DNA from 2 places in the Mesorhizobium sp. P160219 genome. Region 2 is predicted to be linked to the other one. Evidence: riboswitches for the same ligand, from Rfam matches in the RefSeq annotation. Region 2 holds a riboswitch; the other holds the start of a gene.

Region 1 (4,400 bases), 2.9 Mb from region 2:
GGAACAAGACCGTACCGGCTGCGTTTGCCTCCAGGAGCCCGCCACCTCGATCTGCGCTGTTTTCGCCTCATGCGGGAACACGGCGGAGCTCGCCAACAACGACAGGAGACGAAGATGAAAACCATCCTTATTCCCGCCGTCGCCGGGCTCGCCATGATCGCTGGTATCGGCATTGCCGCCGCCGACGAGGTCATCGTCACGCAGCCGGCACAGCAGCAGGTGATCATCACCCCGGAACAGCGCACGGTCGTGCACCAATACGTAAAGAAACATCCGCTTGCCTCGGTCAATCTGCTCGGCGTCGAATTGAATGTCGGCACTGCCTTGCCTGACACTGTCGAGCTGCAGGAGGTTCCCGACGTTCAGTACAGATACGCCGTCGTCGACAACCATACCGTGTTGGTCGACCCCAGCACGCGCAGGATTGTCGAGGTGGTCGAGTAACGCTCGACAACCTAACCATTCATCGGTGATACGGCCCTGTCGTTCTTCCCAAAAGGGCGGCAGGGCCGAATGACGAACATGATGAAAGGAGAATTGCCATGTTGCCGCATGTCGAGACCCCGAACTCCGCCAATGTTGCGGCGTGTTGCGACAAGTTGCTGGCCGAGCGCAACACGGCGCTGTTATCGATGAAGGAAGCGATCGCGCTCCTGCGGGAGCGCACCGGCACCGATCGTTCGGATGCCGACCTCGCCGGGCTGATCGTCAAGAAAGCGGCGCTGCTCGGCGTTGCGGTGATTTCCGACCCGCGCTGAGATGTCTCGTCACTCAAGACGCCGGCCGAATTTTCGGCTAATGTTTTCGTGGAATCTGGACCAACCGACCGGACCCAACCACGGAGGCTTAAGTGACGGACGACAAACAGGACCGCATTCGCCAGCGCGCGCACGAGATCTGGGAAAAGGCCGGCCGGCCTGAAGGCGCGCATCAGGAACACTGGGAGCAGGCCACGGCTGAAGTCGATGGCGCGGTCGCCAAGCCAAAAAAGGCGGCGAAGAAAGCTGACGCCAAGCCCGCCAAGGCAGCCGCCAAGCCAAAGGCAGCGAAGCCTGCCGCCGCAAAGTCCGGCAAAGCCAAATCGAAATAAGGCCAAGTCGAAATAAGACCAGTCGAAATAAAGCAAGGCCGGAATTCGCTGGCCGGGCCATCCTTGGCGCCCGCCGTTCAGGCGCGCCCGAGCCTCTCAACCTGACGAATTGCGCCTGCGACGGGCAGCGCAATTCCTTGTGTTTGGCGACAGGCGCCCTCATGCCTCCCAGGCATAACTCGACAGCGCAAAGCGAATGCCGGCAGCTGTCATGGCCAGTTCGCATTCGGTGATCTGGCGCAGGTGGCGCAGATAGCGCGTTACAGTCTGTGGCAGCCAGCCGGCGCAGGCCTCGACATAGGCGCGGCTGTGAACAAGGGTGCCGGTCGACAGCCTCTCGTCCTTCTCGGCAACGACTTTCAGATATTGGCGGATGAAGCGGATGTCGTCGGCGATGTCTTGGCTGGCCATTCGCCAAGCCCCGGCGAGGCGTTCGCACTGATCGAATGACAAGGGCAACAAAGGGGGCGGCAATAAAGGCGGCGGCAACAAAGGCGGCGGCAACGACGGGGGTGACAGCAAAGGCCGAGAGAGATCGGCGAAGGCAACATGGTTCGCTGTGCTCAAGGACATTCCTCTCTGCGAAAAGAGATATCGTACTTTATGTACGAATAAGCGTCAAGCCAATTTCGTACGGTTGGGACGATGAAAATGAATATAGCAGCGGTCGCTTCAGCTAATCCCGCATCGTGAATCCTTCAGGAGTCGCACCAATTTCGCGGAGGGATTTCCCCAGGATGGTGTGACTGTTTTCCCTCGTGGCGGCGTCGAACAGGTTCAAGCCGCCCCGGATCGTCTCGCGCCAGTTTTCGCCCTTGTCCCACGCTTCCATGAAGGCGAAGGCAAGGTCGTCCTGGCGACGCGTGGCTTCGAGCGCTTGGGTCAGCAGGCGCGCTTGATGGAGATCCTTCTCCCGCTTGGCGCCAGCGCTCGGCCCGCGTCGCGAGGCGACGATCAGCTTGTGGATGGCGTAGCGCTGGGGCGAGGGGACCAGCACAGGCAAGCCCGAGCGATGCAGGAGCACAGTCCGGATGGGGTCGCGGATAAGGAAATCCAGAAACCGTAAGGGCTGCGCGGAGTCTCTGCCGTTTTCTTATAATTACGTTTATCAGCTTGAATTTCAACGCAGTTATAAGAAGTTCGTGGAAACGTTATAACGCAACGAACTGACGAGTCGTCTGTTAACGCCCGGGCGCCCGGCACGTCTGGCCCAAAACACTTTCCCGCAGTGCCTCAACAAACGGCTTCCCCAATGCCGCGAACGGTGCTTTAACCCGCCCATCCACAGGGGTGCTCCGTATCGTCGGGGCTGAGATGAGGGCGGCAAGCCTTCGGACCCTAAAGCTGATCTGGATAATACCAGCGGAGCGAGGCGGGCGATGTTTTCAGGCGCACAGATTTCCCTTTATCCCATGACCGACGATTTCGTCGGCGTCATCCTCGGCGCGCTCGGCGCGCTCGATCCCTGGCGCGACCGGCTGCGGATCGAAACCGATGACATCTCGACCCTTATGGTCGGGCCGCCCGAGGTGCTGTTTCCCGCCATGCGCGACCTGTTCGTCGCGGCGGCCAAAAGCGGCAAGCACTGCGTGCTTTCGGCGGCGGTCTCGCGCGGCTGTCCGGGCGAGCCCAACGATCCGATCTGCCGCTCCGACGAGACCGGCGGCCCCGCCATTCCGCTGGACGAGCGCAAGATCGCCGCGATCCGCGCTGTCCAGGCCACGCCGTCGACCGGCCAGCCGGTGGCGGCGCAGTTCTCGCTCTACGTTATGGGCACGGGCGACCATATGGACGAGATCTACGGCTGCATCGATTTCCTGAAACAGTCCGGCGTCTTTGAGCGCTCAAAGAACTTCTGCACCAAATTGCGTGGCGATGCCGGTGCGGTGTTTGCCACGCTCAACGAGGCCTTCTGCCGCTTCGGCCCCGGCGCCGGCCACGTCACCCTCGACATCACGATCTCGGCGAACAGCCCGAGCGCCGTCTGAGCCGCGGCTCAAGCGTCGTTCCTTGAGGATATTGCCGTGGCTGGTTTATCTGACCCATTGCGTGGAGGAGATGCCTCTGACCCCTCAGCACAGAGAGGAGGGGAGCCATTGGCGATTGGCGAAGACCGCGATGCCCACGAATCTCCCCCCTCGAGCAGGAGATGGCCGGCAGGCCAGAGGGGGTCCCAGCGCGTGGAGCGCCGACGTCCTTTTCGCATCGGCAAGGCGTGGGCGCTCTATGCGAGACGACCCCCTCTGTCGCCTTCGGCGACATCTCCCCCTCGAGGGGGGAGATTAGCCGCAGCCATCGCCAAGACCATCCCCGCCGCCTGCGCCTCCGCCCTGCTCCTCGCGGCGTGGGAGCTCTACGCCCGCTATGGTGGCGCTGCGCCCACCATGCTGCCGGCGCCGTCGCGCGTGCTGCAGCAGGCCTGGGAGCATCGCGCTGCCCTTGCCGACAACACGCTGCCCACCATCCGCGCCACATCAGCAGGCTTCGCCTGCTCGTTGGTCGCTGCCTTCGTGCTTTCGGCGCTGGTCGATTTCTTGGCCCCGCTGCGCCGCGCGCTGTTTCCGCTGCTGATCGTCAGCCAGACCTTGCCGCTGGTCGCGATCGCGCCGCTCATCGTACTGTGGTTCGGCTTCGGGCTGATGCCAAAAATCCTGCTTGTGGCGCTCGTTACCTTCTTCCCGATGATGGTGGCGCTGGTCGAGGGTTTTGCCGCGACCAGCAAGGCGATTTCGCAGATGCTCGCCACCATGGGGGCAGGGCGCTGGCGCATCTTCTGGCTGGCGCGCCTGCCTTCGGCGCTGCCCTATTTCTTCGCCGGGCTGCGCATCTCCATCACCTACGCCGTCGTCGGCGCGATCTTCGCCGAATATGCGGGGGCGGCGAAGGGGCTGGGCATCTACATGCTCAATGCCAAGAACAACTTTCGGCCCGATCTGGTGCTCGCCGCGGTCGCCGTCAGCGCCGCGCTCACGCTTGTCTTGTTCGCCATTGCGGTGCTCGTCCAGCGCTTCGCCATGCCTTGGGAGAATGCAGGGAGCGAAAGCCGCGACGGCAAGGTTGAAGCTGCAGAAGAGAACCGTCAATGACGCGGCTCGAACTCCGGGACATCAGGAAGAACTTCGGCGCGCTTGAGGTGCTCGCCGGCATTTCGCTTCATGTCGCGGCCGGCGAGTTCGTCTCCATCCTCGGCCCTTCCGGCGCCGGCAAGTCGACGCTGTTCCAGTTGCTGACCGGCGCGCTGAAAGGCGAGGGCGACATGCGCTTCGACGGCGCGCCATTGCAGGGCAGCCCCTTCGCCTTCATGCCGCAG
Region 2 (4,400 bases):
GCGCAGCACCGGCCACTCGATCAGCCGGAAGGCTGGCCTCGCCCCCATGCCGAGCTGGCTCGCCAGCCGCCATTGATCGGCCGGCACCGTTCCCAGCGCTTCGAGGAACAGCCGGGTGGCCAGCGGCAGGTTGAAGAAGACGTGGGCGACGAGGATGCCCGGCAGCCCATAGATGTCGGGCCAGCTCTGGCCACCGATCGCGGCGAAATAACCGGCGCGGCCATAGAGCGCCAGTATGCCCAGCGCTGCGACAATCGCCGGCAAGGCAAGGGGCACAGTAAACAGCTGCAGGATGAAGCCGCGTCCGAAGAAGCGCGGATGCCGCGACAGCGCCCGGGCGACGAACAGCGCCGGTACGGCGGAAAGCAGCATCGAGAGCGCAGCCTGCCAGAGCGTGAAGCGGACAACGCGCAGGAGATAGAGGTCAAAGGCGGACGCGGCGCCGGAAAGGTCGTGCGCGCCTTCGCGGATAAGGCCGGCGAAGGCGCCACCGATCAGCAGCGCGATTGCCGCAAGCGCGACAATGCCGGCCGTGATGCGGGGGTCAGAGCGTTGCACTCTTTACCGGGCGTCGCGTTCCTTCGCGCCCCCCTCTGTCCTGCCGGACATCTCCCCCACGAGGGGGGAGATTGGCGGTTTTAGCGCTCCGCTCATTCCTGCAGCTTCGGAGATTGGCGAAAGTCAACGTAAAGGCCAATCTCCCCCCTCGTGGGGGAGATGTCCGGCAGGACAGAGGGGGGCGCCGTAGAGCACTCATCTTTTGACTATACAGCCAAATCTACTTGCTCATCACCGCCAGCCATTCATCCACCCAGGCCTTGCGATTTGCCGCGACCTCTTCCGGGCTGAACAGCAAGGTCTTCGCCGGCTTGACCAGCCTATCAAAAGCCGGATTGAGCGGCTTGTCGGTTTTCCCGGCCGGGAACATCCAGTTGGTCTCCGGAATGACATCCTGGAATTTCGGCCCGGTCATGAAGGCCAGGAACTTCGCCGCCAGCGGGTTCTTCGCGCCCGTGGTGGTGATGCCGGCGACCTCGACCTGCAGATACTCGCCTTCCTCGAACGAGGCCGCCTGGTAGCGCCCGGTGTTCTCGGCCACCATGTGGTAGGCCGGCGACGTCGTATAGGAAAGCACCATCGGCGCCTCGCCCTTGGAGAACAGGCCATAGGCCTCGCTCCAGCCCGGCGTCACCGTCAGCACTTTGCCCTTGAGTTTCGCCCAGGCTTCCGGCGCCTTGTCGCCATAGACCGACTTGACCCACAGCAGCAGGCCGAGGCCCGGCGTCGACGTCCTCGGATCCTGGATGACGATCTTGTCGGCGGCATCGCCCTCGACCAGTTCCTTCAGGCTCTTCGGCGGGCTCTTCAGCTTTTCGGTGTCGTAGACGACGGCGAAATAACCATAATCGTAGGGCACGAAAGTGTCGTCGCTCCAGCCGCCCGGCACGTTGTTTTCAGCCACCGCGCCATGTGGGACAAACAGGCCGGAAGCCTTGGCTTCCGCGGTGAGGTTGGTGTCGAGACCAAGCACGATATCGGCCTTGGTCGAGGCACCTTCGAGCTTGACGCGGTTGAGAAGTGCGACGCCGTCGGCGACCGAGACGAAGTCGACGCTGCAGCCACACTCGGCCTCGAATTCCTTCTTCACCTGGGGGCCTGGACCCCAGTCGGCAGTGAAACTCTCATAGGTATAGATCGTGAGTTTTTCCTGCGCGCACGCAGGGCTTGCCAGTAGCGAAACAGCAAGCCCCAGCGCTGGGACAAGACGGGACAAAAAAATGCGCATCGGCGCCTCCTTCATTCGTGTTGAAAGGAATTGAGGCGTCGGGCTGTCCGAAGCGTCTAATCCCTCCGCCGGTACAAACCGGATCAGGTTCAGCGGGTTGGCGAGACTGCCTCTCAGCCGGTCCGCGAAGATCGCGTCCGGCACCCCGTTAGAGCGTTTCGACACATAGGCCCGGCCAAGGTGCCACGCAAGTGGAAGTTTGCCCGAGCGTGATCCCGGAAAGTGGAATCCGTTTCCGGAAAAAGATCATGCTCCAACAAAGAGTGACGGTGCCGCTCGGCCTTCCGTTTCGTCGGCGGGGCTGGTAAGGGCCAGCGGATATGAGCACATTCACCATCCTGCTTGGCGGCGATCTCGTCCGCACGCCGCGGCTCGACCGCCAGGTCGCGGGCACGCGCGTCATCGCCGCCGACGCCGGCATCGATCATGCCCGCCTGCTCGGCGTGATGCCGGAGCTGTGGGTCGGCGATTTCGATTCCGTGCCGGCGGACCTGCCTGCCGATCTCGCCGCCGTGCCGCGGGAGGTGTTTCCTCCCGAAAAGGACAAGACCGATGGCGAACTGGCGATCGCGGCGGCATTGGAACGCGGCGCCACCAGCCTGGTGCTGGCCGGCGCTTTCGGCGGCAAGCGCGCCGACCACGCCTTCCTCCATCTGGCGCTCAGCCTGCGGCTGGCCGAGGCCGGCACAAAATTGCTGTTGACCAGCGGAGCGCAGGAAGGCGCCCCTCTGCTGCCTGGCAAGGCCGGCTTCGACTATGCCGACGGAACGCTGTTTTCGGTGCTCGGCTTTTCCGATCTTTCGGGCCTCACCGTGTCCGGCGCGAAGTGGCCGCTCGACCATGTCGAGGTCGTGTTCGGCTCGTCGCTGACCATCTCGAACGAGGTCAAGTCCAACACGACCGGGGGCGGCCTCGAAATCGCGCTCGGCCATGGCCGCGCGCTGCTGCTCGCCCACCCCTACCCCTTGCCTGAAAGCTGACATGGCCCCGCCCCTTCTCAACCTCGACGGCATAAGACTGACCTTTGGCGGCACGCCGCTGCTCGATGGCGCCGAACTGACGGCGTCCGCCGGTGACAAGATCGCGCTCGTCGGCCGCAACGGCTCCGGCAAGTCGACGCTCCTGAAGATTGCTGCTGGTCTGATCGAGCCGCAAGACGGCGAGGTCTTCCGCCAGCCTTCGGCAACGGTGCGCTATCTCCCGCAAATGCCCGACATGGACGGCTTTGCCAATGTGCGCGCCTATGTCGAGGCCGGGCTTGGGCCTGCCGACGATCCCTACCGCGCCACATATCTGATGGAGCATCTCGGCCTCGCCGGCACGGAGAACCCCAACGATCTCTCCGGCGGCGAGGCGCGCCGCGCAGCACTTGCCCGCGTCATGGCGCCCGAACCCGATATTCTGCTGCTTGATGAGCCGACGAACCATCTCGATTTGTCGGTCATCGAATGGCTGGAAGAAGAGCTTGTCCGGACGTCTTCGGCGCTGATCGTCATCTCGCACGACCGTCGCTTCCTCGAACGCGTCTCGCGCGCCACTGTCTGGCTCGACCGTGGCCAGACCCGCCGCCTCGACAAGGGCTTTGGCCATTTCGAGGAATGGCGCGACCTTGTGCTGGAAGAGGAAGAGCGCGAACAGCACAAGCTCGGCCGCCAGATCGTGCGCGAGGAGCATTGGCTGCGCTATGGCGTGACGGCTCGCCGCAAACGCAACATGCGCCGCCTGGGCGAACTGCAGACCATGCGCCAGCGTTTTCGCGGCCATCGCGGCGCCGAGGGCTCGGCGACCATGGTGGCCAGCGACGCCGCCGAATCCGGCAAGCTGGTGATTGAGGCCAAGAACATCGAGAAGAGTTTTGGCGACCTGACCGTGGTCAAGGGCTTCTCGACCCGCATCCAGCGCGGCGATCGCGTCGGCCTTGTCGGGCCGAACGGCGCCGGCAAGACGACGCTGTTGAAGATGCTCACCGGCGAGATGAAGCCCGATGCCGGCTCGGTGCGGCTCGGCACCAATCTGGAAATCGCCACGCTCGACCAGAAGCGCGAGGCGGTCGATCCGGCCGAGACCCTGGCGCAGTATCTCACGGACGGGCGCGGCGAAAACCTCGTCATCAATGGCGAGCAGCGCCATGTCGTGTCCTACATGAAGGATTTCCTGTTCAAGCCGGAACAGGCGCGCACCCCGGTGCGCGAGCTGTCCGGCGGCGAACGGGCGCGGCTGCTCCTGGCGCGTGTTCTGGCGCGGCCGGCCAACCTTCTGGTGCTCGACGAGCCGACCAACGATCTCGACATGGAGACGCTGGAACTGTTGCAGGAACTTGTCGCCGGCTTTGCCGGCACGGTCATCCTGGTCAGCCACGACCGCGACTTCCTCGACCGCACCGTCACCAGCATCATCGCCCCGGACGGAGGCGGCCGCTGGATCGAATATGCCGGTGGCTATTCCGACATGCTGGCGCAGCGCGGCGGCACCCGGCTCGACGACCGCAAGGCGCGCGCCAAGGCCGAAACCAGCGATGCGCCGGCGCCGGGCAAGAGCGAGCCGGCAGCGCCAAAAGGGCCGTCGAAGAAACTGTCGTTCAAGCAGAAATTCGCCCTGGAATCCTTGCCCAAGA

What was found. Region 2 has a riboswitch for thiamine pyrophosphate ahead of thiB (thiamine ABC transporter substrate binding subunit). Riboswitches for the same ligand answer to the same signal wherever they lie in the genome.
Region 1: another riboswitch for thiamine pyrophosphate. It lies ahead of AC3EMP_RS15485 (YkoF family thiamine/hydroxymethylpyrimidine-binding protein); the one in region 2 lies ahead of thiB (thiamine ABC transporter substrate binding subunit).

What each region holds. Positions count from the first base shown of each region.
Region 1 covers NZ_JBYNWG010000001.1:3,199,068-3,203,467, forward strand. The annotation lists gene AC3EMP_RS15460 (DUF1236 domain-containing protein) at 115-444, shown strand; gene AC3EMP_RS15465 (hypothetical protein) at 543-758, shown strand; gene AC3EMP_RS15470 (DUF2934 domain-containing protein) at 851-1,090, shown strand; gene AC3EMP_RS15475 (hypothetical protein) at 1,250-1,501, opposite strand; partial or broken gene AC3EMP_RS15480 (GSU2403 family nucleotidyltransferase fold protein) at 1,767-2,156, opposite strand; TPP riboswitch at 2,367-2,479, shown strand; gene AC3EMP_RS15485 (YkoF family thiamine/hydroxymethylpyrimidine-binding protein) at 2,470-3,078, shown strand; gene AC3EMP_RS15490 (ABC transporter permease) at 3,334-4,176, shown strand; gene AC3EMP_RS15495 (ABC transporter ATP-binding protein) at 4,173-4,400, shown strand, end outside.
Region 2 covers NZ_JBYNWG010000001.1:314,696-319,095, forward strand. The annotation lists gene thiP (thiamine/thiamine pyrophosphate ABC transporter permease) at 1-558, opposite strand, end outside; gene thiB (thiamine ABC transporter substrate binding subunit) at 779-1,786, opposite strand; TPP riboswitch at 1,830-1,944, opposite strand; gene AC3EMP_RS01595 (thiamine diphosphokinase) at 2,107-2,766, shown strand; gene AC3EMP_RS01600 (ABC-F family ATP-binding cassette domain-containing protein) at 2,768-4,400, shown strand, end outside.